Regions from separate parts of the Blautia sp. MCC270 genome, predicted to be linked through region 1. Evidence: riboswitches for the same ligand, from Rfam matches in the RefSeq annotation. Region 1 holds a riboswitch; the other holds the start of a gene.

What was found. A riboswitch is a leader RNA that binds a small molecule or an ion and turns the genes downstream of it on or off. The one in region 1 is predicted to bind FMN.
Region 2: it holds a riboswitch for FMN, as region 1 does, so the genes downstream of both, GPK58_RS00405 (ECF transporter S component) here and ribD (bifunctional diaminohydroxyphosphoribosylaminopyrimidine deaminase/5-amino-6-(5-phosphoribosylamino)uracil reductase RibD) in region 1, are expected to answer to the same signal.

What each region holds. Positions count from the first base shown of each region.
Region 1 is NZ_WQQD01000027.1:13,632-29,167, forward strand. Features, by position in the region: gene GPK58_RS08080 (L,D-transpeptidase family protein) at 157-1,596, opposite strand; gene GPK58_RS08085 (3-isopropylmalate dehydratase large subunit) at 1,812-3,056, opposite strand; gene GPK58_RS08090 (LeuD/DmdB family oxidoreductase small subunit) at 3,078-3,569, opposite strand; gene GPK58_RS08095 (3-isopropylmalate dehydratase large subunit) at 3,705-4,955, opposite strand; gene GPK58_RS08100 (LeuD/DmdB family oxidoreductase small subunit) at 4,959-5,441, opposite strand; gene fliB (flagellin lysine-N-methylase) at 5,581-6,717, opposite strand; gene GPK58_RS08110 (MATE family efflux transporter) at 6,857-8,239, opposite strand; gene GPK58_RS13415 (collagen-like protein) at 8,366-9,007, opposite strand; gene GPK58_RS08120 (tetratricopeptide repeat-containing glycosyltransferase family 2 protein) at 9,131-10,210, opposite strand; gene GPK58_RS08125 (HAD family hydrolase) at 10,315-10,962, opposite strand; gene ribH (6,7-dimethyl-8-ribityllumazine synthase) at 10,981-11,454, opposite strand; gene GPK58_RS08135 (bifunctional 3,4-dihydroxy-2-butanone-4-phosphate synthase/GTP cyclohydrolase II) at 11,484-12,701, opposite strand; gene ribE (riboflavin synthase) at 12,720-13,373, opposite strand; gene ribD (bifunctional diaminohydroxyphosphoribosylaminopyrimidine deaminase/5-amino-6-(5-phosphoribosylamino)uracil reductase RibD) at 13,355-14,482, opposite strand; FMN riboswitch at 14,758-14,872, opposite strand; gene tsf (translation elongation factor Ts) at 15,164-15,536, opposite strand, start outside.
Region 2 is NZ_WQQD01000002.1:11,130-26,665, forward strand. Features, by position in the region: gene GPK58_RS00350 (DUF4428 domain-containing protein) at 1-424, opposite strand, end outside; gene GPK58_RS00355 (S8 family peptidase) at 587-2,323, opposite strand; gene GPK58_RS00360 (hypothetical protein) at 2,305-2,580, opposite strand; gene GPK58_RS00365 (carbon starvation CstA family protein) at 2,638-4,335, opposite strand; gene GPK58_RS00370 (hypothetical protein) at 4,843-5,064, opposite strand; gene GPK58_RS00375 (nitroreductase family protein) at 5,242-5,739, opposite strand; gene GPK58_RS13145 (hypothetical protein) at 5,773-5,907, opposite strand; gene GPK58_RS00380 (zinc-dependent alcohol dehydrogenase) at 6,170-7,198, opposite strand; gene GPK58_RS00385 (SAM-dependent methyltransferase) at 7,580-8,764, opposite strand; gene GPK58_RS00390 (hypothetical protein) at 9,103-9,624, shown strand; gene GPK58_RS00395 (NUDIX hydrolase) at 9,670-10,281, opposite strand; gene GPK58_RS00400 (MATE family efflux transporter) at 10,465-11,853, shown strand; gene GPK58_RS00405 (ECF transporter S component) at 11,981-12,616, opposite strand; FMN riboswitch at 12,753-12,870, opposite strand; gene GPK58_RS00410 (fibronectin type III domain-containing protein) at 12,981-15,536, opposite strand, start outside.

The DNA of each region.
Region 1 (15,536 bases):
GTTATTTCTGTTTCGACAAGGCTTTTTCGATATTTTTTTGTGTTTTTTTTAACGTACTTTTGAAAAACCTTATCATTTACGATCCTGTTTCCATGATAATTTTCATTTTCGGGCATAAAAAAAGCTCCGGATCTCTCCGAAGCTTTTTTGCTCCTATCAGTAAATAATGATCGGATAACCTGCATCAATGGTGTTATAGATCAGTGCTGCCTGATCCTTAGGCAGATTGATGCAGCCGTGGCTTCCGTTGGTTTTATAACGGTTCCCGCCAAAGGATGACTGCCAGGACGCATCATGAAGTCCCTGTCCGTAGACAAAAGGCATCCAGTAATTAACCTTTACATCGTAACCATATTCATTGCTGGTAAGGTTAAAGGGACTCGCCTTGTAGGCGATCGGCCATGCACCACGATATGTTTCACGCCCCTTCACCGGCTTACCGCTGACAATATCTGTTTCCGTCACAAGGCTTCCGTCCTTATACAGCCACAAATGCTGTGCATCCAGACTGACCTCTATGTAACTGCCTGCCAGATCGTCTGTTCCGTTTCTCTGGTATCCTTTTTTGCTGTAAACAGGCTCTCTTGTTACAGCAGTACCACTTTTCAGGTCTTCCAGAAGCTGAGCATATTCTCCGTCCTGATCGATCCGATAGCCGTACTCATTTCCCTCAATGGTCACATCCGTTCCCGCAGATGTATGAAAGGTACGGGGAACATAAATGGTATTGTATTTGTTGGCAAGCTCACTGATGTAGGCTTTAATGGCTTCTTCATCTAAAGTCAGCGTCTCCCCTTCAGCCTTCAGCCAGGATGTGATCGTATCGGAATCCAGAACAGCCGTTTCACTTCCGAATGTATAAGTTACTGTACTGCTGCGGTATTTCTTCAGCTGGCTGTTCAGGTCTGTAACCTTATTTTTCATATCCTCTGTTACAGTGACAGTCGGACTTACATACACATGCTTGTTGATCGGTACTGTAATGATATCTCCAAGAAGAGCCGTATCAAATGCTACGTTCAGATTTGTGTCCACAGTAGTCTCCAGCTTATCCGGATCGATTTCCGTCCCCTGTACCTGCTTCACAAGGGTGAATTCTTTTTTCTCCTTATCGTACTGAATGGCTGCATCAACAGAAGCTTTTCTTTCTTCCGTACCGAAATTTGAAAGATCAAGAGCCTGCTTTTCCTGCTCCTCATCTTCCTCGATCTGACATTCCGGTTCTATATTTTCTTCCTTTGGAAAAAGCTTCCGGCTCTCTTCCCGCTGTTTCTGAATTTCTGTAAGCTTACTCAGAAGGGCTTCTTCATTGAGACTGTAGCCCAGCTCTTTCAAAGTAGTACTGTAAACTTCCTGATCATTTTCCTGAAAGGATACCGGACGATCTGCAAATTCCGCAGTGATCTTTTCTTCTGCCTGCTTTGCATCCAGTCCGGAAACATCCACTCCCCATATGGAAATCTTCCGTCCCAGCGTATTGTGATCTGCCAAGTATGTATAGACAAATAATCCTGCCACTGCCAGGATCGTTACGCCAATACAGATCCCAAGTATGATCTTCAGTGTCTTTTTACTGATGGTTGATCTTTTCTCCATACCCTTATCCCTCGAGTCTTATGTAATATATGTTATGTTGTCACACTGGCTGTTATTATAATACAATAAATCCCATTTTCTGTAAAAATGACTTATCCCGGATCCTTCTGATCCGGTAAAAAAAGACAGACTGACGCCTCTGCGAAAATCTGTCTTTCTCATACGTTTCTTTATCTGTTTCTGGCAGCAGTATTTCTCTCAGGATCTTCTGCTTCTTATTCCGGCATTACGATCTTGCCTGCAACGGCACAGGCTGCTGCTGTTTTCGGAGATGCCAGATAGATCTGAACCTTGGAAGTTCCCATACGTCCCAGGAAATTACGATTGTTGGTTGCCACAACCTTTTCACCGTCTGTCAGGATTCCGCCGGTCCTTCCGCAGCAAAGTCCGCAGCCCGGATGTGTAATGATAGCCCCTGCTTCCGCAAGAGTATCCAGAATGCCAAGCTCAATAGCCTGACGGTAAATTTTGCGGCTGGCAGGAGTCACAATCAGCTTTACAAAGTCTGCAACCTTTTTGCCCTTCAGCACCTCTGCTACCGCCATAAGATCCTCCAGACGTCCGTTGGTGCAGGAACCGATGAATACCTGGTCGATGGTCTCACCCTGAAGCTCACTGACATCACGGATCTTGTCCACCTGAGACGGACATGCCATTACCGGCACAAAATCCTCTGCTTTATAAGTTATGGTCTTCATGTAGACAGCATCCTCATCTCCCACAAGACTCTTCTGATAATCATCAAGCTCTACGTTGCAGTAAGCAGCTGTCTTCTCATCCGGTGTAAAAAGTGCACATTTCGCACCGGCCTCAATTGCCATATTCGCCATAGTCATACGGCTTGCCACAGACATGTTTTCAATGGTGCTTCCGGAAAATTCCAGAGCACGGTAAGTAGCTCCATCTGCACGAAGGTCACCGATCAGGCGGAGGATGATATCCTTGGACATGACATTCTCCGGAAGTTCTCCGTCGATCACAACCTTTATGGTTTCCGGAACCTTGATCCACATGGTTCCCGTTCCCAAGATGCTGGCCATCTCTGTGTAACCGATGCCGGAAGAAAACGCACCGACACATCCATAAGTCGTGGTATGGCTGTCTGTGCCAAATACAATATTACCGGGTTTAACATAACCTGCCTCAGTCATAAGCTGATGACAGATACCGTCACTTCTGTGTACGTTTTTCATGCCATATTTAGCTGCAAAAGCATCTCCCACATGGAAATGTCTGGTATCATCCTGCTGACTTGCCGGTACAAGATGGTCATAGATCAGAACAACCTTGTCCGGATCCCACAGCTTCTGAAAGCCCATCTCCTCAAATTTTTCCGCTACAAACGGAATAAAGATATCATGGATCATCACTCTGTCCACATTGACCGTCACGATATCACCAGGTTTTACTGCCTTGCCTGTATTATGTCTGATAATTTTTTCAATGATCGTCTCGCCCATTATTTCTCTCCTCTCCGTTTTTTAGTCCAGGCCGTTCAGCTTACGCATGGCTTTTACCAGTCCGCCAGCCTGGATGATATCCATCAGATTCTCCGGAAGAGAAGCGATCGGGTACTGTTTTCCATTGTGCTCTACATGCTCATTCATTACTACCGTAACCTGATCTCCCTCTTTTACATTGTCATGAAGATCCGGCTGCTCAATAAGAAGAAGGCCGTTGTTAATGGAGTTGCGGAAAAAGATCCGGGCAAAAGATTTCGCAATGACACACTGCACACCCAGTGCCTTGATGATCTCCGGTGCCTGCTCTCTGGAGGATCCGCATCCGAAGTTCTTTCCTGCTACAATAATGTCGCCCTTTTGGATCTGTCCGGCCAGCTCCGGACGAAGGGGGCTGAATCCGTACTGTTTCATATCGTCAATGGTTTTCAGTGCAAGGTACTCCGTCGGGATAATGATATCCGTATCAATATCATCACCAAGTACCCACACTTTTCCTGTAAATGCTTCCATATGTATATCTCCTGTTTATTCCGTTCCGTATCATCAGGCAAATGTTTTCTGTCTGCTCTGTTATAAGAACCCACGCCGAAACGGATCATCCTCTGATAATTTCTGAATATATTATTTAAATCTTTTCTGAAACTCTTATACTCTGTCAGCAGTTGCGATCTCACCTGCAACGGCAGATGCAGTAACTGTTGCCGCAGATCCCAGGTAAACCTTGGAGCTCGGATGCCCTGCACGTCCCTTGAAATTACGGGTTCCTGTGCTGATCAGAACCTCATTCTCGCCGATAACACCCTGGCAGCTTCCCCAGCATACACTGCAGTTCGGGTTCATAACAATAGCCCCTGCTTCCATGAAGATATCGATAAGCCCCTCCTTTAATGCCTGACGATAGATGGTCTGGCTTGCAGGAACAACCAGGAAACGAACTCCCTCTGCAACTTTTTTGCCTTTGATCACCTCTGCGCCTACACGGAGATCTTCAATACGGCCGTTATTGCAGGAGCCAAGGAACGCTTCGTTGATCTTGATGCCACAGGTTTCCTCAGCCGGAACCACATTGTCAACAAAGTCTGGCTTCGCTACAACCGGACGGACTTTTGAAAGATCAAAGGTATACTCTCTTGCGTAAACGGCATCCGGATCGCTGTGATATACCGCTTTTGGCTCACGTCCATGCTCTTTCAGATATTCCAGAGCTTTATCATCAGCCTCAAAGATTCCTGTCTTCGCACCAGCCTCAACAGCCATGTTGCAAAGTGCCATACGGTCGCTGATGCTTAATGTTCTGGCGCCCTCACCGGTAAACTCCATTGCCTGATAGTTGCAGCCGTTTGCCCCGATCTCGCCGATAATGGTAAGGATCAGATCTCTTGCGTAAACGCCCTCAGGAAGCTTCCCTGTCAGGTTAAATTTTACGGTTTCCGGAACCATGACCCAGGAAGTTCCGGTTACCATTCCGTAAAGGAAATCTGTACATCCTACACCGGTACCGAAAGCACCAAGTGCTCCGTAGGAACAGGTATGGCTGTCAGCACCGAAGATCAACTGTCCCGGACGGACATAATTCTCGATCATGATCTGGTGGCAGACACCCTTTCCTTCCCAGAAATCAATATTATTTTCTCTTGCAAAATCTCTCATCTTTTTCTGGGATGCCGCTGTTTTCGGGCTGTCAGACGGTACGTTATGGTCTACGATAAATACCAGCTTCTTTGTATCTGCAATATGAGGATTTTTTAATTTATTGTTGTACATATCAACAGTCAGATGTGTGGTTCCGTCATTACTCATCAGATGATCCAGTGAAACTGTATAGATATCTCCGGGTTTTACACTGTCCACTCCAGCCGCTGCCGCGATGATTTTTTCTGCGATCGTCATTCCCATCTCTTATTCCTCCTCACGGTTCAGAGAAGCGATAAGGCCGCCCTGATTCAGTATATTCTGCATGTATTCCGGCAGTTTTGTGCAGGAATAAGTCTTACCATTGGCAACAGCAGTTCCCTCGGACATATGAAGCTCCAGGGTATCTCCTGTCTTCACAGCATCCGGAAGATCCTTACAGACAATTGCCGGAAGTCCGATATTAATGGCATTGCGGAAAAAAATACGGGCAAAAGATTTCGCAATAACTGCCTTTACTCCAAGTGCCTTAAGAACACCCGGTGCCTGCTCTCTGGAGGATCCGCATCCGAAGTTCTCTCCTCCAACTACAAAATCTCCCGGTTTAACCTTTTTGGAAAAATCCGGATCCAGTGATTCAAATGTGTGGCCCTTCATTTCATCCAGATTCGGCAGAAGCAGATACTGGGATGCAATGATCTGATCGGTATCAAGGTCATTATGAAATTTAAAAATTGTTCCCTTATCCATAAAACAAGTTCCTTTCTGATCGTTATCCATTTCCGGGTTAACATTCCTCTGTTACCCTTTTCGTCCTATATTCTAACACAAAACGTCATATAATTAAAATGTATATTTTTAATACTTAATATAACTTTAAGTTATAAAGTCATTTCCCTGTGATCAGCGCAAAATATCCCCACTCCCACAGAAGCTCTTCAAAACTGTTCTCAAGATATTCCCGGATATCGTCTTCCTCATATCCGGTCATTCTGGAGATCACTACCATATAATCCCGGAGTGTTTCGTAGGGAAGAGATCCCCGTCCATCTTTCTGCCACCGAAGAAAAACAGCCTGGCGGATGGTGGCATATTCCATACCGATCCACTGCATATGGACCAGGGCATCTTCCAAATCTCCCTCCGGTGTCAGAAGATCTGAATATACTTCGTTGGCAAGAAAGCTCCGGAGAAGGTCTTCATATACACGAAATTTCCGATAAAAATCCTCCCGGGCTTCCACCAGTTCCTCTTCCTCATATTCTTCGGACAATTCCTCCGCAAGTTCCATCACCGGCTCCAGATATTTCCGGTAAAGTCCCTCTTTCCGGTAATTTACAGCCAGGTCCTGCAAAAGTTCATTGCATTCGTCCATGGTATCCAGAACAGGCAGCTCTATTTCATTAATAGCATGTTCCAGTTGGCGAATCGTTTTCTCTGAAAAATAATCTTCCACAAGCTCTGTGGTAAGCGGCATGTTCCAGTGAAGTTCCTTCAGAACATAAAAACTTTCAAGAAGGATTTCCTCCGGTGTTTTTTCAGGATCCATTATAAGATCCATAACCTTCCGGCGCACAAGAAAAAGCGGCTGTTCCTTTTCTTTTGGAGTTTCCGGAAAAGCGATTCTTTTCTTCTCCTTCCAGATGTCCAGGACAGCCGGGCAACAGGGCATCATGGTCGCTTCCTTATGATCCTGAAATTCATGGATCTCCCTTGGAAAAATCTGGCAGGTCTCTGAAAGCATCGAATCCCCATAAGCACTTACCAGATAGCACAGTCTGTTCTTTGCAAGAAAAGGACAATCGTGCTCTTCCGTCATCTTCATGATCCGGCTGCCGTCCTTTTTCATGGTATAGGCCTGCAGGCAGCTTCTGTGTCCGGGCACCTCTGACGGCGGCTGGATGGTTTTCCAGTTTCTGTAGGTTTCATCATCTATGTTGATCTTCCATTCCCTGCAGCAGCTGATGGTGCATTTGTCTGCAATACAGGTAAATTCGTCGTAATAATCAGGTTTTAATAATTCCATGTTTCCTCCATATTCTTTATTTTCCAGCTCCAATGTCTCCTGTTTGCAAAATGGACATGAGTTGACCTGTTTTATTTTCCCCGTAAACACAGAAAAGCGGAATTCTATCCGCTTTTTCTGATATTCTGTGTATTCGTTTTTATTCTGCAGTCTCTCCCAGAAGCTGCCTGTGAACTTTCCGCCTTACAAACCAGAAACAGGTCACCTGCATGATGATCGTAAGGATCCAGGATGCCGGGTAGGAAATAAACAGTACCTTCAATGATCTGTGTGCCGGGAAAATTCCGAATATCCACACGATCCGGAGTCCGACGGTTCCGATGATCGACAGGATCATGGGGACACCGGAGCGTCCCATTCCGCGCAGTGCTCCCGGAAACAGATCCATCTGTCCGCAAAGGAAATAGGTAACTGTGGTATAGACAAGAATCTCCATTCCGCATTGGATAACCTTAGGGTCTTCCGTATAGATCTTCAGAAGCTGCGGACCGAAAAAGTATGCACCACAGCCCATGGCAAAGGATACGACAAAGGACAGGATCATACAGTCAACAAGCACCCGGTCCATACGTTTCGGTTTTCGCACACCATAATTCTGACTGGTAAAGCTCATGCAGGCCTGGGTAACTGAATTTACAGACACATACAGAAATCCGAAGATATTGTTTGCTGCCGTATATCCTGCCATTGCAATGGAGCCAAAAGAATTTACAGAGGACTGGAGCAGCACATTGGAAAAATTGATCACCGTACTCTGGATTCCTGCTGGAAGCCCTACCTGAAAGATCTGTTTCAGATATTCCATATTTATGGACAGACTCGAAAAACGCAGCTGATAGCTTCCCTCTGTCTGATACAGGCATCGGAGAACAAGGATACAGGAGATCAGCTGAGAAATCACGGTTCCGATTCCGACACCTGCCACACTTAAATGACAAATAATCACAAAAAACAGGTTCAGAAGCGCATTGGCACAACCGGAAATGATCAAAAAGACCAACGGCCGCTTGGTATCTCCCACTGCACGCAGAATTGCTGCGCCATAGTTATACAGCATAAAAAACGGCATTCCCAGAAAATAGATACGCATATAAAGAGCGGAAAGATCGATCACATCCTCCGGCGTATCCATCAGCTCCAGGCAGATTCTGGCAAAGATCACTCCCAGAAATGCCATGATGATTCCGCTGATCAGAGCCAGCAGGATCGATGTATGTACTGTTTCTGACATTTCTTCATCCTTACCGGAAGCATAAAATCTGGCTGCCAGCACATTGGCACCAAGAGAGATTCCGATAAAAAGGTTGGTAAACACATTGATCAGTGCGGTAGTGGAGCCTACTGCCGCCAGTGCCTCACTTCCGCTGAAACGTCCCACTACCACGATATCCACTGCATTGAACATCAGCTGCAGGATACCAGACAGCATCAGCGGCAGTGAAAACGAAATCAGCTTGTCCATGATCGACCCATTACACATATCGATCTCATACTTGTTTTTTTTCACGATTTCATCCCCCATGTTCATACTTACATAAGAATATTATAGCACCTTTCGTCGGAAATCTACAATGAAATATTTTTATGGAGAATATGCAGCGGCTGCATAAAATACGCAGCCGCACAGTAACGTGTGTTTATCATTTCACTATCTTTCCAGGAGTCCTGCATCACGAAGGTTTGCAAGAAGTGCATTAAAATCCTCCACAATATCATCTACCGTTGTTGCATTTCCAACAGCAGCTGCCGGGGTTACTGTTCCGGCAGGACCGGTGGCTCCGGCTGCTCCTGCAGGGCCAGTGGCTCCTGTTGCTCCTGTTGGACCTGCTGGACCGGTGGCTCCGATCGCACCAGCCGGACCTGTTACCCCCGTCGTTCCCGCTGGACCAGTGGCTCCTGTTGCTCCCGTCGCTCCCATTGCTCCCGCTGGACCGGTGGCTCCCGTTGCTCCCGTCGGACCTGTTACTCCTGCAGGACCGGTGGCTCCTGTTGCTCCCGTCGGACCGATGACTCCGGCTGGACCCGTTGCTCCAGCCGGACCAGTGGCTCCCGTATATCCCTGTATTCCCGGTTCCCCCTGCGGTCCCTGAGGACCCATAGGACCCGGAACTCCCGGACAGCCTCTGGGACCGGTTGGTCCTGTAGGTCCCACAGGGCCTGGGCAGCCTCTTGTTCCACATCTGTCACATCCACAGGAACTATGATTTCCATAACAGGACATACAGGACAAATCCTCATGACTGTCCTGCTGCATTTCCATTTCCTTACGTTTTCGATGCCTGAACAGCATTCTTCGATCACCTCATAGGAAAATAACTTTCCCTACAGTATATGACAACAGCTTTTACCTGTGCATAGGATCCCCGCAAGCTTGTACCCTGCCAGGAAAAATATAATAAAGATATCTTTTCTTTTATACCAGACCATATTTTTCCCAGAAATATTTCTGGTCATACAATACTCCCGGATCTTCCGGCTTCAGTCCCTTCGCTTTCTTATGAAAAAAGAATGCCTGCTCCGGACATCCCATCTTATCATAACAAACGCAAAGCTGCATATATGGCACAAATCCATGACACTCAGCCATAAAAAATCCACATTTTTTCTTATCTGACGGCACAGTAAGCGCCTGCCCATACCAATAGCCAGCCTGTCTGGGAAGCTCTCTTTCCAGAAAAATCTTTCCGACCTCACAACAGATTTCCGCCCTCGGCACATCCATAGTCAGACTGTACAGAAAAGCTTCCAGTGCGTACTTTTTTTCTCCCATTTTCCGGTAGCACTGTCCAAGTACAAAACAGGCATCGATCTTATTTTCCAGCCATCCGGATGGATTTTTCAGGAACTCCACCAACACAGCCTCTGTCTCCGGATAACGCTGATGATAATACAGTTCTCTCCCATAATAAAGCTGATGTCTGGGTTCCAGCGTTTCTCCTCCTGCCAGCATTTTTTCATAAATGCGAAGATTACGGTCCGGATCACCTTTTCCACATTTCCGGTGCCGGATCACCACATCTGAATAAATGATATTTCCCTCCGGAATCACAGTTTCATGAACTGCCCCATTCCATCTGAAATTTCTGGATGTTTTCATTATCCGCTCCCGAAAATAAGAAAATGTTGTTCTCCCGCTCTGGTCAAACCCTGCCGCATATTCCATCATCACAACATCTGTTCCGGGATCCAGAGTTTCTTTAAGACTCTTCAGTTTTTCCAGATTTTCTTCATCTAGGACATCATCCGCATCCAGCCACATCCAGTAATCGGTGCGAACTTTTTCCAGAAGAAAATTACGCGGAGCAGAAAAATCATCACACCAGGGAAAATCAAACACCTGCGACGTATACTGCTCCGCGATCTCTTTTGTTCTGTCTGAAGAACCGGTATCTGCGATCAGGATCGCATCCATCACCTGAGAAACCGACTTCAAGATCCTCTCAAGAACTGCTTCTTCATTTTTTACGATCATACATAGACTGAGGGAAATCATATTTCAGGACCCTTCGGATTTTTATAATATTTATGCCGTTCCCGTCAGTCCTATGCCTTCTGTCAGTGTACAGCTTCTACTTTCGGATAAAGCTGAACTCATCCTCATATCACCAACTGTGGTATATCCTCTATATGTTCTGCAAGACGATCTGCTCCGTTCAGCTCCCCGCTCTCACCATATCCATACAGGCATCCTATAAATGGGCTTTTGCAGGCTCTGGCACATTCCAGATCCTGCCTCCTGTCTCCGACCACCAGATAAGGGCCTGTATATTCCCGGATGATTTCCTGCACAATTTCTGTCTTTGGACGGAATCCATACGATTCGCAGTCATAAAAATGATCGAACCATCGTTCCATCCCAAATTCCTTCCAGTGCGCCTCACGATAGGAAGCTTTACAGTTACTTAAGATCACAAGATGATATCCCCGGTTCTTCAAGGCTGTAAGCATCTCCTCTGCTCCCGGATACCACACTGCCTTATGCTTCCTGATCTGTCTGACCATCAGTTCTCCTACCATCCTGCTCGCCTGCTCTTTATAGCTCTGATCCAGCTCCGGCAAAAATGTATTCCACATCTCCTTACTGTTAAATCCCAGCCAGCCGGCAATTTCCGCCGAGCCTATCTCCCGTTCTTCTGCAGCCTTCTGTTCTGTCAGCCACTGATAGGTTTCACGAAATGCCGGTTCATAGATTCCAATGGTATGATGGATCGTTCCATCATAATCGAATATGATCGTTTTTGTCATCATTTATTTCCCTATCTATTAGAGCTGCTTCATCAGATTGACCATCTCGATCGCAGATAACGCACAGTCATAGCCTTTATTTCCCGCTTTGCTTCCTGCACGCGCAATAGCCTGCTCGATATTCTCAGTCGTGATCACTCCGAATAAGACCGGAATCCCTGTTGCAAGTTCAACCTGTGCGATCCCCTTGGCAGATTCATTGCACACCAGATCATAATGTGAAGTATCTCCACGGATGACAGCTCCCACGCAGATAACTGCATCATATTTTCCGGACTGTGCCATTTTCTGTGCTGTAAGCGGGATCTCAAACGCTCCCGGCACCCATGCTGCAGTAATATTCTCTTCTTCTACTCCATGTCTTACCAGTCCGTCGACTGCCCCTCCCAATAATTTATTCACAATGATCTCATTGAATCTCGCTGCCACGATACCAACTTTCATTCCCTCCGGTGCTACTACTTTTCCTTCTACTAAATTGATCTGTCTCATTTTTTCTTCCTCCTGCTATTTGCTGTTTTTTATAAATTTATTTCTTTAAAAATATGACCCATCTTTTCCTGCTTCGTCTTCATATACTTCCGGTCATACTTTTGTACCGGAATCTCCAATGGTACTCTCTCATTGATCTTCAACCCGAATTCGCCAAGCCCATAGACTTTATCCGGGTTATTGGTCAGTAATCTTAATGATTTCACACCAAGGTCTGACAGTATCTGTGCCCCAACCCAGTACTCTCTGAGATCCGGTGCAAACCCTAACTTCACATTAGCCTCCACGGTATCATATCCCTGTTCCTGAAGCGCATAGGCTTTGATCTTATTGATCAGTCCGATCCCTCTGCCTTCCTGTCTCATATACAGAATGATCCCTCTGCCTTCCGCCTCTACCTGACGCATCGCTGTCTGCAGCTGCAGGCCGCAGTCACATCTGAGCGATCCGAATGCATCTCCTGTCAGGCACTCCGAATGTACACGGCAAAGCACATCCTCACCATCTCCTAGATCACCTTTTACCAGTGCCAGATGATGCTCTCCTGTAATGTCATTGATATAGCCATACATTTTAAAATCACCGTACTGCGTTGGGAGGTTTGCAGCTGCTTCCTCCTTTACATGCTTTTCATGTATTCTTATATAATCCTGCAGATCACGGATCGTAATAAATGTAAGGTTATGCTCTTTTGCCATTTCCCATAGCTGTGATGTACGCATCATAGTGCCGTCTTCTTTCATAACTTCACAGCACACGCCGCATTCTTTCAGTCCGGCAAGTCTCATAAGATCTGTTGTTGCCTCCGTATGGCCATTTCGTACCAGAACCCCGCCTTTTCTGGAAATAAGCGGAAATACATGTCCCGGTCTTCTGAAATCCTCCGGTTTTGACTGATCATCCACACACTTCATAATGGTATAGGAGCGTTCTGCCGCAGAGATACCGGTGGTTGTATCTGCGTGATCCACTGCCACGGTAAATGCTGTACTGTGATTGTCCGTGTTCTCAGCAACCATCGGCGGAAAATTCAATCTCGCCGCAATTTCTGCACTCATCGGTGTACAGATAAGACCCTTTGCATAAGTCGCCATGAAATTAATATTTTCCCGGGTCGCAAACTCTGCCGCACATATCAGATCTCCCTCATTTTCTCTGTCCGGATCATCTGTGACCAGAATTATTTTTCCTTCCTTAAGATCCCTAAGTGCCTCTTCAATTGTGTTGTACTGATAATTTTGTGACATAGTGTATATCCTCCTGTTCTAAAACCCGAATTCTTCAAGAAACTCCATCGTAATTCCGGATTCTTTTTTCTCTTCTTCATTTTTTCTGATGCCAAGCAGTTTTTCTACATATTTTCCGATCACATCATTTTCCAGATTAACCAGATCCCCCGGCACCTTTTCCAAAAGGGTGGTTTCTTCTCCTGTATGTGGAATGACCGACACCTGAAAACCAGCTTCATCAACCCTTGCAACTGTCAGGCTGATCCCATCAATACAAACGGATCCTTTTTCCACGATCAGATGCAAGATCTGTGGCGATGTCTCAATTGATACCCAGATGGCATTTTCTTCCCGGAGCATGGAACGTATCACTCCAGTCCCATCAATATGGCCGCTTACTATGTGTCCCCCGAACCTGCCATCTGCAGTCATTGCACGTTCCAGGTTTACCTGGCTTCCGGCTTTACAGCTGCCAAGACTGCTTCTTCTGATCGTCTCTGCCATCACATCGGCAGTAAATCCGTCCGGCTGGATCGACGTAACTGTCAGACACACACCATTCACAGCAATACTGTCACCGATCCTTGTCCCTTCCAGGACTTTCCGGGCTTTCACTGCCAGGATCCCTGATTCTCCTGTCAACTGTATATAACGGACTTTTCCTTTCTCTTCTACGATTCCTGTAAACATGATTCCTCCTGTTTTTTCTCACACACCTGACATCTTATCCGGATGTCCTCACCGATCTGGCAGATATCTATATATTTCAGTTCTACTGCTTCAGACGGGAATTCAACTCCGATACCTTCTACCGGTGTCTTCCCGGCCACACCACCAAACAGCTTTGGTGCCACAAAAGCCTGTACTTCCTTTACAATTCCGGCTCGCAGGGCACTGTCATTTAACGTACCGCCTCCCTCCAGGAGGATGCTGTCAATACCCCTGTTTCCAAGATCTGTCATCAGCTTCTTAAGGTCTATCTGATCCTTTTCATCCGGACAGTAAATGGTCTCAACTCCCATGGTATGTAATATTTTTATTTTTTCTTCTGTATTTTTCTGATCTGCATAAGCCACGATCGTCCGGTACTTTTCCGCACTTTTTACGATCTGACTGTCCGGCGGGATCCTGAGCTTACTGTCGCACACAATCCTGACAGGACTTTTCCAGCCTTCTACCCGGACGTTTAACATCGGATCATCTGCAAGCACAGTTCCAATACCTGCCATGATCCCCATGTACTGATGCCGCATATGCTGTACTTCTTTTCTTGCCGCTTCTCCGGTGATCCATTTTGATGCTCCTGTCTTCGTTGCGATCTTCCCATCCAGTGTCATGGCATACTTCATCACCACGTATGGGGTTTTCGTAGTAATATAATGGAAAAACACCGGATTCAGCTGATCACATTCTTCTCTCATAAAATCTTCAACTACTGTTACACCGGCTTCCCTTAACATCTGTACACCTTTTCCTGCCACTTTCGGATTCGGATCTCGGGAACCGATCACCACTTTTCTGATCTTCTGTTCAATGATCGCTTCCGTACATGGAGGTGTTTTTCCATGATGACAGCAAGGCTCCAGCGTAACATAAATCACCGCACCTTCTGCTGGTTCTGTAAGAGAAGCAATAGCATTACGTTCTGCGTGAAGTTCTCCATACTTTTTATGATAGCCTTCCCCGATGATCCTTCCGTCTTTTACGATCACTGCCCCTACCATCGGATTGGGATTCGTCCAGCCTTCTCCTTTTTTGGCCAGCTGAATCGCCCGAAGCATATATTCCTGATCCGTCATTTTTATTCCTTCTTTCTTATTCCTGTTCTTTGCCTGGTACGCCAAGGCTTTTAGACCTGTGCAATCGGATTCACAGACAAGTGAGTGGTATATTTATTTCGAAAACGATGTTCCAAATACAAAAAAAGCCTGCAGAAATATCTGCAGGGTGGAATTGATCTGTTACATATGATCAATAAATGAATGTCTGATTATTTCCTACACAAAAAGCTCTGAAATGGATCACCATCTCAGAGCTCTGATACTACATTCATTCATACAAAAATCAACTGTACTATCATCTTCTTCCATCCAGACTGTACTGTCGGCCCCGGAATCTCACCGGATCATGCCTTTCGGCTCGCGGGCTCTACCGCCGGTAGGGAATCACACCCTGCCCTGAAGATATCTTTTTGTTCATTTTAATACTTTATCTGTTATTTGTAAAGTGTAAATTTTTTATTTAAATTCCACCGCCCTACCACTGTTATATATAAAACAAGGGTGAGAAGCCTGTTTTTCAGGCTTGCCAACCTTGCATATCATAGAAGAATCTTATTTACAGACTTTTTCTCACAGTCTCGAATTTATTCCCCAATACGCAAAAAAACCTTGAATCATCCCATTTTCATAGGAAATTCAAGGTTTTTCATTGATTTACATGATAAAATTACGGTTCAAATTCTTATGCGAACTGTAAGATTATGCGTTCATCTGTTTTGCAACTTCCTCAGCGAAGTTCTCTTCTTTCTTCTCAAGACCATCGCCTGTCTCGTAGCGAACGAAGCCTTTGATCTGGATCTTAGCGCCGTTCTCTTTTGCTACCTGCTCTACGTATTTAGCAACGGACTGTTTTCCGTCCTCTGCTTTTACGTATGTCTGGTCAAGAAGGCAGATCTCTTTGAGTTCTTTCTTGATACGTCCTGTGATCATTCCCTCGATAACCTTAGCCGGTTTCTGGGACTCCTTCGGGTCGTTCTGAATCTGAGCCATAAGGATCTCTTTCTCATGCTCGATATAGTCAGCGCTTACTTCCTTGTCGCTTGTGTACTGCGGTTTCAGAGCTGCGATCTGC
Region 2 (15,536 bases), on a different contig from region 1:
ATACCGGTGGCTGATAGCTTACGGTTTCTCCATCCTTTGTTGTATATGTTTCCTCGTTCTGCTGTCGCTCTACATCAACTCTGCACTGCACAACAGCGGATAAAGGAACTATATCCGGATTTTCATTGACATCCAGCTTCCGTGCAACAGTAAAATTCCCCTTATTGTCATCAATAAAAACATTGTAATTTCTGGTATTGATCTGACGTGTTATACAAAAATCCATTACGGCTTTTTTGTTTTTTTCACGATATTCCAGTTGACGTTTTATATCCTCTACCGTACTGTGCCGCCGGTCTTCAAACCATGGTGACAATTTTTTTGCACAATCCTTACACAGATTTCCGTCATCCAGTTTTCTGTTGCCTAATAAACCTATTTTCTCTCCGCAGATATCACAGATCTTCTTATCAAATAATCCCATACCCAATCCTCCTTCTTTTTATATTTGTGTTTTTGTTTATCTACATTATGCGTGAATGCTTCGCCATTTGCACTAGCATCTCTGACAGTAACTGAATTCATCTTCATATCAATGTCAGGATCATAAGGCTCGTATCTGAAGATCCTGTCCGTTTCTATATGTTCAGGATATGCCGTATGGGATACTCTCTGCCAGACACAACCGTCCCCATCCCACCTCCACATTCGGATATTCCTCATATCCGCCCACACTCTGTGCGCCTTTCCTCAGATACGCCTTCACCTTTTCCCCATAAAGAAACGGATCATTTCCTTTCACGATCCCCCATTCCATAAGCAGAGCTGCGCTTCCGCTGACAAAGGGTGCCGCAAAGGAGGTTCCGGTGACAGTGGCGTAGCCTCCGCCGGGAACCGGGGCGGAGATGGATACACCGGGAGCTGCGAGGTCAGGCTTCCGGATCGGCAGGAACTGACTTCCCCTTCCGGAAAAATCTGCGTAGGCATTCTGTCTGGAATCATAAGCTCCAACAGAAATAACTTTTCCGGCAGTGGAAGGAATCGTCAAAGTTCCCACAGCCCGCGGAGAATAAAACCCGGTTCCGCGATTCAGTACATTTCCACCCGGCAGCCAGAGGAAATACTGCCCGGAGCGCACACGTTTTCCACTTAAAAGAACTTTCCAGACACCGCTGTCCACATAATTACCCTCAGGAATGAAATCTATGTAGATTTCCTGGGACAGCTGATAGGGACCAGGTTTTCCATAATAGATCAGAAGCTCTGTATTTTCCAGCAGATGCCGCTGTGGCCCCAGCCTTTCATATAATGGACCGATCCGTTCTCCGGACGGACTTTCCAGATAAATTTCCATCTCATCTTCATAATCCTTCCATAACTGTACATTTAATGTGGGCTCAAAAGCTCCCACCGCCAACTGGATTTCTTCTGTTTTCCCCTGCTGCAAGATTCCTCCTGCATGCCAGGGCTGGCTACCGTTATTTCCGGTTCCTGTAACGATCACAGTCCGCCCCATGGCCGCAACTGTATCAATATAGTTTTCCAGAAGAGAATCCCCTCTGTGAGAACCATAATTATTCCCAAAGCTGACGTTTATAACGATCGGTTTTCTCATCTTCACTGCCTGCCGTATCAGGTAATCAATACCCTCCATCAGCTCCGTTGTCCGCGGAAATGAATTTTCCCGTGGATTTCCCATCTTTACCACCAGAAGATCACTTCTATACGCAACGCCTCGATTCACTCCCTCCGATGCTCTCCCATTTCCTGCTGCTATTCCAAGAACTGCTGTTCCATGTCCGCTGAAATCCCCAGACGGAACAAGGCGCCTGCCTTCGGTTTCCCCGAGTGCAAGCGCCTCATCAATTTCTTCTTTCGTATATTCAGTTCCTGATACATAGTTTTCCGGTGGATTTCCATCTACACTCTGATCCCACAGTCGCAGGATCCGGGTACTGCCATCCTCGTTTCTGAAATCCGGATGGAAATAGTCCACTCCGGAATCCACAATGCCCACCAAAATACCTTCGCCGGTTAAGCCATCGGCTCCATTCTGCACTGGTAAAATGCAGCTTGCCTCCCGCTCTTCAAAGGTCTCAAAGTAGAGTCTCTTGGGCTTTTCTATAAACTCGATCTGCTCTCTGACTGAGTATGCAGAAATTTCCGATTCCGGCAGTGTCACTACTGCATAACCACCAAGCAGCGGGACCACCTGGATCCGCTCACCACCAAGTCCGCTTTCCGGGCCACTGTATTTCACGATCACATCCCACAACCTGGTGGTGGGATCATATCCCACATTCAGATTTTCCGATTTTGCCCGTTCCTGCGGCAGGGCATTCATGGCAAGATTAAGAAGATTCTCTATTTTCTGATCTGGCATAAGGCTTTCATTTCCATTGATATATTTTTTTTATTATATGCAACGCCTTCGTTTAAAGCACCAACCATCTGTTCCAGCATTTTTCTTTTAATTCCGGGAACGAAGCTTAACAACTGACGAAGCGGCATTCCTTCCATCATCGCAGCCATCATTTCCTGATTATTTAAAAAGACCCTTGTTTTTTCTGTCAGCGCATTTATTTTGCGCTGCAAGCTGGAGGAAGGTAAAGAATTGCTGCAATACACTAAAAAATCCATCAGTACCTTTTTATGCTTCTCCAGCCAAACAAAAATACGTAATCTTATCCGATAATATTATGCTGTTGCTTTTTTATCATCTGTCTTCTCAAGCAGTTTCTTCACGCCCTGGATTGCTACCAGTACACCAAGGATCAGCAGTAATACTGCAAATACAAGCTGTAAGGTGTTTCCAAGATCCAGCCCTGTTGTTACCAGTGCCTTTGAAAGCTTTGTGATGGTCATGCCAAGTGCTGTGAAGGTAACTGCCATCATGAATACCATCGGGATCCAGAGCATGCAACCCTGACGTTTTGTTTTCTTTAAGAATACTGCACAGGCTACAAGAGCGAGTACAGATAACAGCTGGTTTGCGGAGCCGAACAGCGGCCAGATTTCTGCATAGCCGACCTTTGTAAGCATGTAGGCAAGTACCAGTGTAATGACTGTTGCGAAATATTTATTTGTTACTACCTTCAGGAACGGGCTCATGTTTTCCTCATCTGTATCAGAATCAAGGAAAAATTCCTGGAATGACAGACGTCCGACTCTGGCTACAGAATCAAGAGAGGTCAGTGCAAATGCGGATACAGCAAGGTTGATCAGAGTAAATACCAGTGAATGCGGAAGGCCAACTACAGAAAGGAAGTTTGCGATAGCACCTGCAAAAATCTGCGGCTGTGTTGTAAGTCCCTGTGCTGCTGCTTCACCATCTGCAAAGGATGCAACTGCGATTAGTGCGATGATGGCAAGCATACTTTCCATCAGCATTGCTCCAAAGGAAACAGGAAGCATGTTTTTCTCATTTTTGATCTGCTTGGATGCAGTACCGGAAGATACCAGTGAATGGAAGCCGGAAACAGCACCGCAGGCGATGGTTACAAACAGGATCGGGAACATATACTGTCCGTCTACGTTAAAGCTTGTAAATGCCTTCAGGTTACAGGAAGGATTGGCAACAAATACACCGATAACCGCACCGACGATCATAAAAATGAGCAGATAGCTGTTCAGATAATCACGTGGCTGAAGCAGTGCCCATACAGGAGCGACACTGGCGATCAGGATGTATACAAAAATGATGATATGCCAGGTTCCAAGACTTACATACATGGGGAAATTAAGTCCCAGCACAATTGCTGCTACCAGCAGTAAAATTGCGACTGCAGTGTTGACCCATTTGTTGAATTTTGTATATTTAAGGAAAAATCCAAGTGCAACAGCCTCAAATATAAATAACATGGAAGTGGTTGCAACAGCTCCGTTTGCCGCTACCTTTGTAACTGTTCCTGCATCATTTACGGCAAATCCGTTAAAGGTTCCTGCTACAACATCTGCAAATGCGGCAACGACCAGAATACAGAACAGCCAGCAGAATAAAAGAAATAATTTTTTTCCAAGCTTTCCGATATACGCTTCGATGATATATCCGATCGTACGTCCTTTATTCTTTACGGATGCATACATGGATGCAAAATCCTGCACAGCTCCGAAAAATACACCACCGATGAGGATCCATAACAGAACCGGCAGCCAACCGAAAATTGCGGCCTGGATCGGTCCGTTGATGGGACCTGCACCTGCTATGGATGCAAACTGATGTCCAAATACTACATTTGTATCAGCCGGTACATAATCAACTCCGTCCTCCATTTCGTATGCCGGAGTTTTTGCTTTCGGATCAATGCCCCATTTGTTCTGGAGATAACGGCCATACAGAAGATATGCGCCTCCGAGAACTACAATGGCTATGATCATCATTGTTATTCCGTTCATAATATCAACTCTCTTTCCTTTGTATTTTTATATATTAAAAAAGCCCCTGCTATCCTTTCGGATAACAAAGGCGGAATGTTCCGTGGTACCACTCTGTATTCTCATATTTATCACTAAATATAACCACTTAATACTGTCTCTTCAAACAGCCTCTTCTGTAACGTGAAGACTACGTCCCGGCTTACTTAACCTTTCTATTCAGCGGGATGCTCCCAGGTGATATCACAAAATACCTTCTGCCGCTTCTCACCAGCTGCGACTCTCTGTGATCCGGCCTGCTTTTTGTGGTCTGTCCTGTTCCATGCATTTCTCTTTTTTATTTATCTAATGTTTTACTCCTTTTTTTATAAAACTTCAACAAATAATTTATACATATTTTACAAATTCGTATATGTTTTTTTATGCATTTTTTAGGTAAAAGCCAAAACACGGCGTATGTAACGAAGCCAGATCTGATCCCAGCTCTGCTTTACGATCCGTTTTCCGTCACATACGCCGCATTATCCATTATTCAGAAAATGTATATCTTACCATGTATCCTTTTCCGTCACCGGTTACGATCACGACTCCGCCATCGGGATTCTCGATCTTATCAATGATCGGAAATCTTCCTTTTTCTTTTACGAAAGCTTCCGGGCTCTCGATATTTGCTTCAATGATCTCCTGCTGAGAATGATGATCGCCGCCGCAGGGATTAATGGTTTCAATAATGATCTCATATTCCTTCATACCCTTCACCTCTTTCATTTAATGCAGTTTTTCAGTTCTTATACTTACATTTTATCGTAAAAATCCCAATCATGCAAAATGCGTTCTGCACAAATTTTCAGAGGATTTATTGGTATTTTTCACTATATTCAGACTTCTTCTGTTTCCGGATGTTATCTTCCTCAAAGAAGGCTTTTTTTATTCTACAAAGTGGATCCTGCTCTTATCAAAACGATCCTGCTGCTTTCTGCTCTCTGCCGGGTACCCCAGGGCAAAAAGAGAAAATACCTCCACATTCTCCGGAAGCTTCAGAATATCATGGACCAGCGCCATACGATCCTTAAGCGGTGCAATTCCGATCCACACGCCGCCAAGTCCCAGTGCATCCGTTTCCAGCCAGATATTCTCCTGTGCGATAGACATATCGATCTGTGCCATATCCTGAACAGGCAATCCCTCTTTCCGATATACCGGAACGATCACAACCGGTGCACCTGCTGCACATCCGGAATAGGGAGTGGCTTTGGAAAGCTCCAGGATCTTCTCCTTATCTGTCACAACATAAAATTCCCACGGCTGCTGATTACATGCGCTGGGCGCCTGCATACCCGCTTTCAGGATCTGAAAGATCTTTTCCTTCTCTACGGGTTTATCTTCATATTTACGGATACTTACTCTGTGAAAAATATTCTCCATGCTATTTTCTCCTCGTCATACTCATATCACTTGTTACAGTTCATACTCATCATACAGCTTCTGACGCCATTTTACATCCGTCATCACACGCTGCACTTCATCCGACCGTCCATCCAAAAACAAACGATTGATCACTCCCACCGGTATATACAAATTATACCACATCATCCAAACATAAAAACCCCATAAAACGTATTTTTACAAACTCTACAGGAACTTAAAATGGAAAACGCTCCAGAATACGAAGCTTTCAGAATGTCCATACAGACAAGAATCCTATAAGATATAATAACCATACCACACATCAATAAACAAATCACTCAAAACTGTTCCAAAAATTCTCCCATAATCTGACACCGCCACCATCTGAAAACTCCCGGACAGCCAAACATCCGGGAGTTTTTCTTATATCACTTATAAACTTCAGAAATTATTTCTCCTGCACATTGATGATAACCTTCATGGTTGTCTCACGGTTCTCATCAATGTACTGATAAGCCTTCAGATAATCTGCGAACTTAAATGTCTTTGAGATCAGCGGCTTTAAATGAACCTTTCCCGCATTTACAAGATCAATGGCATCTACATAATCATCATGACGGTACATCATAGTACTCTTGATATCCAGCTCGTGGTCATTGGCAACAGCAAGGTCAACGGTTGCCATATCCGCAAATACCGCTACCAGTACGATCACGCTGCCTTTTCTCGCATACTGGATGGCCTGTCCCATGGTGATGTTATTTCCGGCACAGTCATAGATCACATCTGCCTTATCCGGACCAAACGCCTCTACCAGTGCCTCTCCGAAATTTTTCTCCTTCGTGTTTACACAGATATCAATGCCGCACTCTTTTGCTTTTGCAAGACGAAGGTCACTGACATCCGTGATCATAACCCTGGCTGCCCCCATTCCTTTGGCTGTCTGCGCAACAAGGTTTCCGATGGGACCTGCACCGATCACTGTGATGTTCATCCCTTTTACATCGCCCATCTGCTTCACGGCATGGACTGCAACTGCCAGCGGCTCGATCATTGCACCTTCCTCGTAAGACATCTCCTCCGGGATCGATGTTACCTTAGATGCATCTACTGCAAAGAATTCAGAAGCTGTTCCTGTTGTCTGGAAGCCCATAACCTTCAGTTCCTCGCAGAGATTATATTTTCCATGGCGGCATGGATAGCAATGTCCGCAGTATACCTGAGGCTCGATGGTTACTTTCTGGCCAACCTTAAAACCTGTCACATTCTTTCCAAGCCCCGTGATCTCACCGGATACTTCATGTCCCTGTGTTACCGGATATTTTGTAAAAGGATGCTTACCGTGATATACGTGGATATCTGATCCGCAGATACCAATGTTCATGATCTTAACCAGAACCTGGTCATCTCCCACTTCCGGAACCGGAACCTCTCTGAAAATAATCTCTCCGGGATTTGTCATTACCTGTTGAAGCATCTTATTCTCCTCCTCTAATTTCTTTCTATTGCATATCATCTTTTATTAATTATTTTATTAAAGTAATTACATTATTATTCTTTTCTTCTGATCTGTCAAGATAGTTTTCTATGATTCTGCTTATTGAACAAGTTTGCAGCTTTGTTTTTATGCACATTCCATAATTATCGGTAAACGGAATAGTCAAGCGAATATTCGCAATACGCTTCGCTACTTGCTCATGACCGAATAACTCCTTCGCGGTTTATCGGTTAAAAAACAAAGCCTGCGGATTCAGCATTTCTGTAATCATATGCTGAATCCACAGGCTCCTTATACGCTTTAATAAATAATTTTATAGAAGTATGATATTCCTTTCCGGCAGGTTTGTAAAGGCTTTTATCAATACCAGCGTGTCATCGGCAGATCATTATTCACACCCTTGGTCATAAGAATCTGGTGAAGATCGATAATTCCGTTGTGGAAGGTTGCCGCACATGCTGACAGGTACAGATCCCACATACGCAGGAACTCTTCGTCAAACATAGTCTTTTCTTTTTCAATATTGTCCCGGAAATTCTTTTCCCAGTGAAGCAATGTCTTATTGTAATGCAGACGGAGATTTTCGATATCCAGGGTATGGAAATTGTCCTCTGCCATATGGTTCAGGATCTCACGTAAGCTCGGAACAGTTCCGCCCGGGAAAATATATTTCTTGACCCACGGGTCACCCGGATGCTCCTTCAGAGCACTGATAAAGTGAAGCAGGAACAGTCCGCCCGGCTTCAGAACCTTTTCCACACAATCAAGAAACAGCTGATAATTATCACGTCCAACATGCTCCAGCATACCGACACTGACAACACGGTCAAACTGATACTCCTTCTTCGGCAGATCACGGTAATCCATCAGCTCTACCGTAAGATAATCTTCCAGACCCTGATCCTTGATCCGTCTCTGAAATTCTGCATACTGTTCATGACTTAAGGTGATACCGGTACCATGAACCTTATATTTCTTAGCTGCCTCGATCAGCAGAAAGCCCCAACCGCAGCCGATATCCAAAAGACTCATACCCTCTTCCAGATGTAATTTTTTAAGGATATAATCAACTTTATTTACCTGTGCCTGATACAACGTATCATCCTCATGGATAAAATACCCACAGGAATAACTCATAGTCTCATCCAGCCAAAGTTTATAAAAGTCATTTCCAATATCATAATGGCTGGTTACTTCCTTTTCCTGATTCTTCTTTGATGTTGAACTGAACATGATCTTTTTCAGAGCAGATTCATTGGTAGAAAATTTTCCCATCTGACCCAGAAAATGATCCAGCGCTTCATAAAGATTTCCCTCGATATCCAGATCCCCACGCATATACGCCTCACCCAGTGCAAGGGATGTGCTCTTTATCAGATCCGCCAGAGGAATCGCTTTCTTAAAATTCACCGTAAATGTAGGTTCACCCTCTCCGATGTGATACTCGGAATTCTTGAACTTTACCAGAAATGGATAATCTGTAAAGCGTTCAAGGAACTGCACCATTGCTTTCTCTTCCGTCTTCTCCTGTAATGTCTCAAACATAATAGTCTACCTCCTTTAGCACAGCACTATGATACACCCGGAGGAAGGCTTTATGTCAAGGGAGATATACAACAAAATTTTATCAATAAAATGGCGATATTTGGTAAAACTCTTACTTATACTTATTCAAATTAACTAGATGTTTACAATCCATTTTTAAACAAGCTGCCGAAAACACTGATATTATCAAAACGCACTCGTTAATTATATATTATTTTTCAATAATTATCTTTGTATTTTACGCATTTTTTATTGCTTTATATACAATTCAGACTTATAATAAAAGATACAAAAAAAGAGCGAAAACCATATAAAAATCCAACACTGGAGGGAACCTTATGAACGAAGAACTTTTTAATGAAGCATCAAAATCCAACATCCTGTCAAAACAGCTGGTCGATCAACTTCAGGAAAGCATGACCTACAGCAGCATCTCCTTCATCAATTGGACCATCGAAGTCCTCAAGCTCCTGAAAGCCCGCATCGAACGCGGCGACAAGATCAAAGATGAGACCACCGGCGTGATCTACGATTTCTACACCTTCCGCCAATTTGTAGAAACCAACTTCTCCACCTACATCACCGGCCAGGTCTTCAACACCTCCATCCGGTCCCAGAAAATCTACTTCACCCTGGAAGCCTGCCCAGGCGGCTACAACCTCCTCATGGCAGACTCCGGCAACGAAAAAACCTACCGCTGGATCTCCAGCTTAAGCAAACGCTTCTCCCTGGTAGAAATGATCGCCACCGGAATCGTCTACGTCAAAGACAACCGTACCGACACCTACCAGCCATTTATCTCCGAAAACGGCAAATACTGCAAATACAACAAAGACCTGGGAAAACTCATAGAACTCTGATCAAAACGGGGAATCCGCCAACGGCAGATTCCCCTTGATTTTTTCTCAGATTTCTTTCAAAAAATCAAATGGTTCTTCATCTTTCAAAAAATGCATCAGCATATAAGCACACATGATCGCAACCCTCTCCTCCTTCAGTATCCTCCTGACCTCATCCCGGTCCGCGATCACAACCTCGATCTCCTCACTATCCTCCTGAGCAGCCTTACTAACCTCACCACTGGCATACCCATAAACCGTAGCACAGGATTCATCCGTCATCCCGATTGTCGTAAAATAAGGCTTCTCAAAAGCCTCCGCAACCTTGATCGGCTCCAGCTTCAACCCGGTCTCCTCAAACATCTCCCGCACAGCACCCTCATGGAAATCCTCCCCAGGCTCCACAAGCCCCGCCGGAAACTCATAAATATACCCGCCGATCGTATACCGATACTGACGGATCAGCACAACCTTATCCCGCTTCTCTCCATAAACACTGTAAATGATCACCCCATCCGGATGATTCTCCCCTGTAGAAAGCTTCATATCCTCCACACTCTTCGCCCTGGAGGCCACAAAATAAGAAACCGGCGTATCATGTACACTGGTCGCATCCACTCCATAAAGATTCACAAACTTATTATCTGTAAGTTTTTTCACACTGTTGATCTTACCCATCTGAAAAACTCCTTCCCGAAAATTTTTTCTAAAAACATTTTATCCCATCCAAAACCAAAGGTCAATTTTTTATACTTACACTCCCTTCACAATAGTGCTATAATAAATACCCTGCTATAAAATTAAAAATCCACTTATCACATTACCAAACAGCTACTGTAGACAAGAAAGAAGGAAAAAACATTGAAAAACCAGACCAATGCTGCCCAGGCCGAAAACCCTCTGGGAACCGCCCCTGTAGGCAGCCTGATCACCAAATTCGCCATTCCCGCCATCATCAGCATGCTAGTCAGCGCTCTGTACAATATCGTTGACCAGATCTTTATCGGACAGGGCGTAGGAATGCTTGGAAATGCCGCCACAAATATCGCATTTCCCGTAACCATTATCTCTACTGCTGCTGCATTGCTCCTGGGAATCGGCAGCGCCTCCAATTACAACCTGGAAATGGGCGCAGGAAACGAAAAAAAAGCCAGCTCCATTGCAGGAACCGGACTCTCCGCGCTGATAATCTCCGGTACAATACTCTCTGTCATTGTCCTTCTGTTCCTGAAGCCACTTCTTCATTTTTTCGGCGGAACACCGGACGTCATGCCCTATGCCATTGATTACATAGGGATCACCGCCATTGGGCTTCCCTTTTATGTTTTAAGCACAGGCGGCAACCACCTGATCCGAGCAGACAGGAGTCCTACCTATTCCATGGCCTGCATCCTGGCCGGTGCCGCCATCAACACCATCCTGGACCCGCTTTTCATCTTTGGATTCGGCTGGGGCATCAAAGGTGCAGCCTGGGCAACCGTGATCGGCCAGATCGTATCCGGACTTCTGATCATCTTTTATTTTTCCAGACTCCGGAAAATGTACCTGGACCACTCCATGCTGATTCCTAAGGCACGCAATCTGTCTGCCATTTTTTCTCTGGGAATGGCATCCTGTATCAATCAGGTTGCCATTGCTGCAGTGCAGATCGTCATGAACAATACACTTCGCCATTACGGAGCACTCTCCGCCTACGGGAGTGATATTCCAATCGCCTGTGCAGGGATCATTTCCAAAGTCAATCAGGTATTTATGGCCATCTGCATCGGAATCTCCCAGGGCTCCCAGCCCATCTTGGGATTTAACTACGGTGCCGAAAAATACAGCCGTGTACGCCAGACATACCGCTATTCCGTAACCTTATGTACTGTGATTGCAACCATATTTTTTATCTGCTTCCAGTTCTTCCCGCATCAGATTGTAGGCATCTTCGGAAACGGCAGCGACCTGTACTTTCATTTTGCAGAAAAATATCTCCGCATCTTCATGCTGATGACCTTTGCCAACGGGATCCAGCCTATGTCCGCCTGCTTTTTTACCTCCATTGGAAAAGCCAGGCTTGGTGTGATCATGTCCCTCACAAGGCAGGTGCTCTTCCTGCTGCCTCTGATCGTCATCTTCCCGGTCTTCTTCGGAATCGATGGCGTCATGTACGCAGGACCAATTGCAGATACCTCTGCATTTGTGCTGGCCGTTGTTTTTGCCAGACGTGAGCTTGGAGTCATGAAAGCTGCAGAACAAAACGCCTGACATAAAAAATGCCATGTAATTTACTGCCCATCGGCAATATATTACATGGCATTTCTCACATTCTCAGATATTTATCTGAAACCACCAATTTCTGATCTTTTCTTCATCCTCCGGCAGCTGCTTATGATCAGTCACCCTTCAGTACAACACGGATCTTCTTATAAATTACAAATACGATCAGAGATGTCAGTGCATATTTAAAGATATTAAACGGAGCAATGATCAGCAGTGCAAAGGTAAGCAGTCCGTTTACAGAGCTGTGTACTGCGCTTCCCATCTGGATAAAGGTCTCGATTGGCATTCCAAACGCCTTACCGTAAGCCGGAAGCAGTACAAAAGCATTGACAAAGCATGCAAGGATCGCTGTCAGGACTGTTCCTGCTGCCATACCTGCAACTGCATGTACTCTGCTCTTTTTATGGCGGAAACGATAGATCAGACCGGCCGGTACCACATAGGCACATCCAAACAGGAAATTGGCAACATCACCAACACCGGCAGTCATGGTTCCCTTAGTCACAAGATGTACGAGAATCTTCACAAGCTCGATCAGGATACCTGCCACAGGTCCCATAGCGAAGGTTCCTACCATAACCGGTACCTCGGAAAAATCAAGCTGATAAAAGGACGGTGCAAGAAACGGGATCGGAAACTCAAGATTCATTAATACTCCTGCCACAGCACCAAGCATGGCTACCTGCGCGATGGTCCTTGTTCTGCTTCTTTCCACGGCATTTCCTCTCTGTAATATCTGTTCACTCATAACTCTCTCTCCTTCTTCAGAAATATTCAAAGAAAATTTCCACAAGAAATCTTTATGCGAAAAAAATTTCTATTTCTTCACATAAAAAGCCCCGGGAGCTTCTTCCCGGGGCACTGAGCACGTTCTTTAAATACTGCGCGTTCTTCTCTCATCCAGACTTTACTGTCGGTTCCGGAATTTCACCAGATCAGCCGCCAAAGCGGGTCGCGGACTATACCGCCGGTAGGGAATCACACCCTGCCCCGAAGAAATTTTCTTTTTTATGAGTTCATTATAACGCGCTCTTTTTATAATTACAAGGCTTAATTCTGTCACAGAAGCATTCTGCTCCATTTATATAAATCTAAGATCCACTCCTTTATGATCAAACCCAGATTTTCTTTACCGTACTCCAGCTACTGTAAAGAACCTTTTTTCCGACTCTTTTATATGACCGGATGCGGACATAATAGGTCTTTTTGTTTTTCAGTCCTGATATCTTATATCTGGTCGCAGACTGTTTTCCAACTATGACCGTTTTTCTTTCTTTTGTAAATCTGCTGTCTGCTGCATACTGGATCTGATAGCCGGTTGCCTGTATATTTTTTTTCCAGCTTGCGGTAAAGGATCTGTTTGCTTTTTTCAGTCCTGTCAGCAGAGTTTTTGGAGGCAGGATCTTAAAGGTAAGCGTTTTGTTGATACGACTGTATTTTCCGGTCCCTCTGACCTGCACAGTTCCAATTCCGGAATTTTTATTATTTTTGTAATACAGCTTATAAGCACTCGCACCGATCTTCTTTCCATTTACAGTTACGGTTACTGATGGCCGGATGGTTTTTCCCGTACAAGTGTAAGAGGTTCTGTTTAGCTTAACATTGCTGACAAACCTTTCTGTCTTTTTTATGATCTTGAAATGAATGGTTGCGGTACCTTTATAATAACCGGTACCATAAATGGTTACCGTTGCCACACCCGGATACTGATTATCCTCGTAGTACATATAATAATCTTCGCCGGCTTTCAATCCGGGAATTACGATGGCAGGTGTGAGTTCTTTTCCTGTATATATCTGATCAGCTATTGGATCCGCAGCCGGTAGTTTTCCGTAAATAGTAAAATATAATGTTTCCGATCCTTTATAATTGCCGATTCCCGTGAGCTCTGCACGAGCTTCACCAGGCTTTTCATTATTAACATAGGTTACCGTATAATCTTTTCCCTGTACCAGTCCGTCAATTACCACTTCCGGTTCCACTTTTTTTCCTTTAAAGGTGGTTTCCAGGTATGTTTCATTATTTTCCGCAAAATAGCACACATACATTCCATTTTCATCTGGCGTAATCTTGAAACTCCGCTCTACTGTACCGCAGAAAATATCTTTTCCCGTGATCTTTACAGTCGCAGTTCCTGCATTGATGTTATTTTCATAAGTTACTTCATAATCGGAGCCCTGCTCAAGTTCCGGTGCGGATTCACTGGATTCTATTTCAGGTTCATGGCTTTTTCCATTATATTCATATTCTGGAGTGATCTGTTCAAACCATTCATTCTGAAGCGGTATCCGGTTGTCTGCTGACAGCTCCACAAACATGTAGCCACGGTCCTCTGCGTATTTCTGAAGTGTAGAATCCTTTTTTCCCGCGATCAGTGCTGAATCCCTGAACGCATCATCCGCCCAGATAGTATCTGTGCTCAGTACTCTTATCCTGCACTCGGAAGACAGACGAAGTCCATTTTTCCCAACTGATTTTACAGATGCGGGAATTATAATATCACGGATCCCTGAACTGCTCTGGAATGCATATTCACCGATTTCTTCCAAGCCTTCGTTTAGGACAGCTTTCGTAAGCGACGAACAGTTTCCGAATGCACCTTCTCCAAGGCTTCTGACACTTCCCGGGACTGTTATGGAAGAAACATTTACACAGTAATAAAAAGCATAGTCTCCCACGCTTACAGTTCCATCCGGAATCTGGTAATCTCCGGAACGTCCGGACGGAAACACGATCAGTTTTGTGCCATCCTTGCTGAATACCACTCCGTCTTTTTCAGAAAAATACGGATTTTCCGGATCTACTTTAATTTCTGTCAGACTAGACTCGGACAAGCCCTCCACAAAAGCAGCCAGCCCTATAAATGACACATTTGGGGGAATCGTAACAGATTTCAATTTCTCACAGTTGTAAAAAGCATTCTTTTCGATGGTTGTAAGCGAATCCGGCAAAGTAACAGACTCTATATCAGAAGCCTGGGTGCAATACTGGAAGGTACTGTTTCCAAGAACCGTTACTTTTCTTCCGTCAATAGTATCCGGAACTACGATATTTGTATCTGTCCCTTCATACTGATACAGCCTGAGTGTTCCATCATTCAGGATCTCATAAGAATAGTCATAGTCCATTTTGGACAATTCATAATGTCTGGGGGCATTTCCCGTATATCCGCAGTCAACCAGATATCTTTCGCCGTCAATGATGACTACGGAGTTCCTGTGACCGCTTCCCGCCCCCGGATCATTTGCCGCATACCTTGCATACACGGTCAGTCCCAGTTTTTCGCACATATAGTTCACTGCGCTGGTATTGGCCCAGCAGTCTCCGCCGCCATCCAGCATCAGGCCTGTATAGCCGGAATGATACTGACTGTAATTAAAGTTGTTGGCAAGCCATCTGGCGATCGTCTCAACCTTTTTATAATCAGACATTTCCGCAGTAATATTTTCTTTGAGGAATGTATCCATTTTTTGTTCTGCGTAATACTCCGCATAATCTTTGAGTATGAATTTATAATAAACGGTACTGTTTCCATCCTGTACAGAGATCAGGGTCTCTCCAAACATGTATTCCCACTGGCTCTTTACGTCATTTCCGTTTTTGTCTACATAGGTTACATACTGCATTTTAGGAGTAACAAGACCGGTTTCGCTGACTTTCGCAGTATA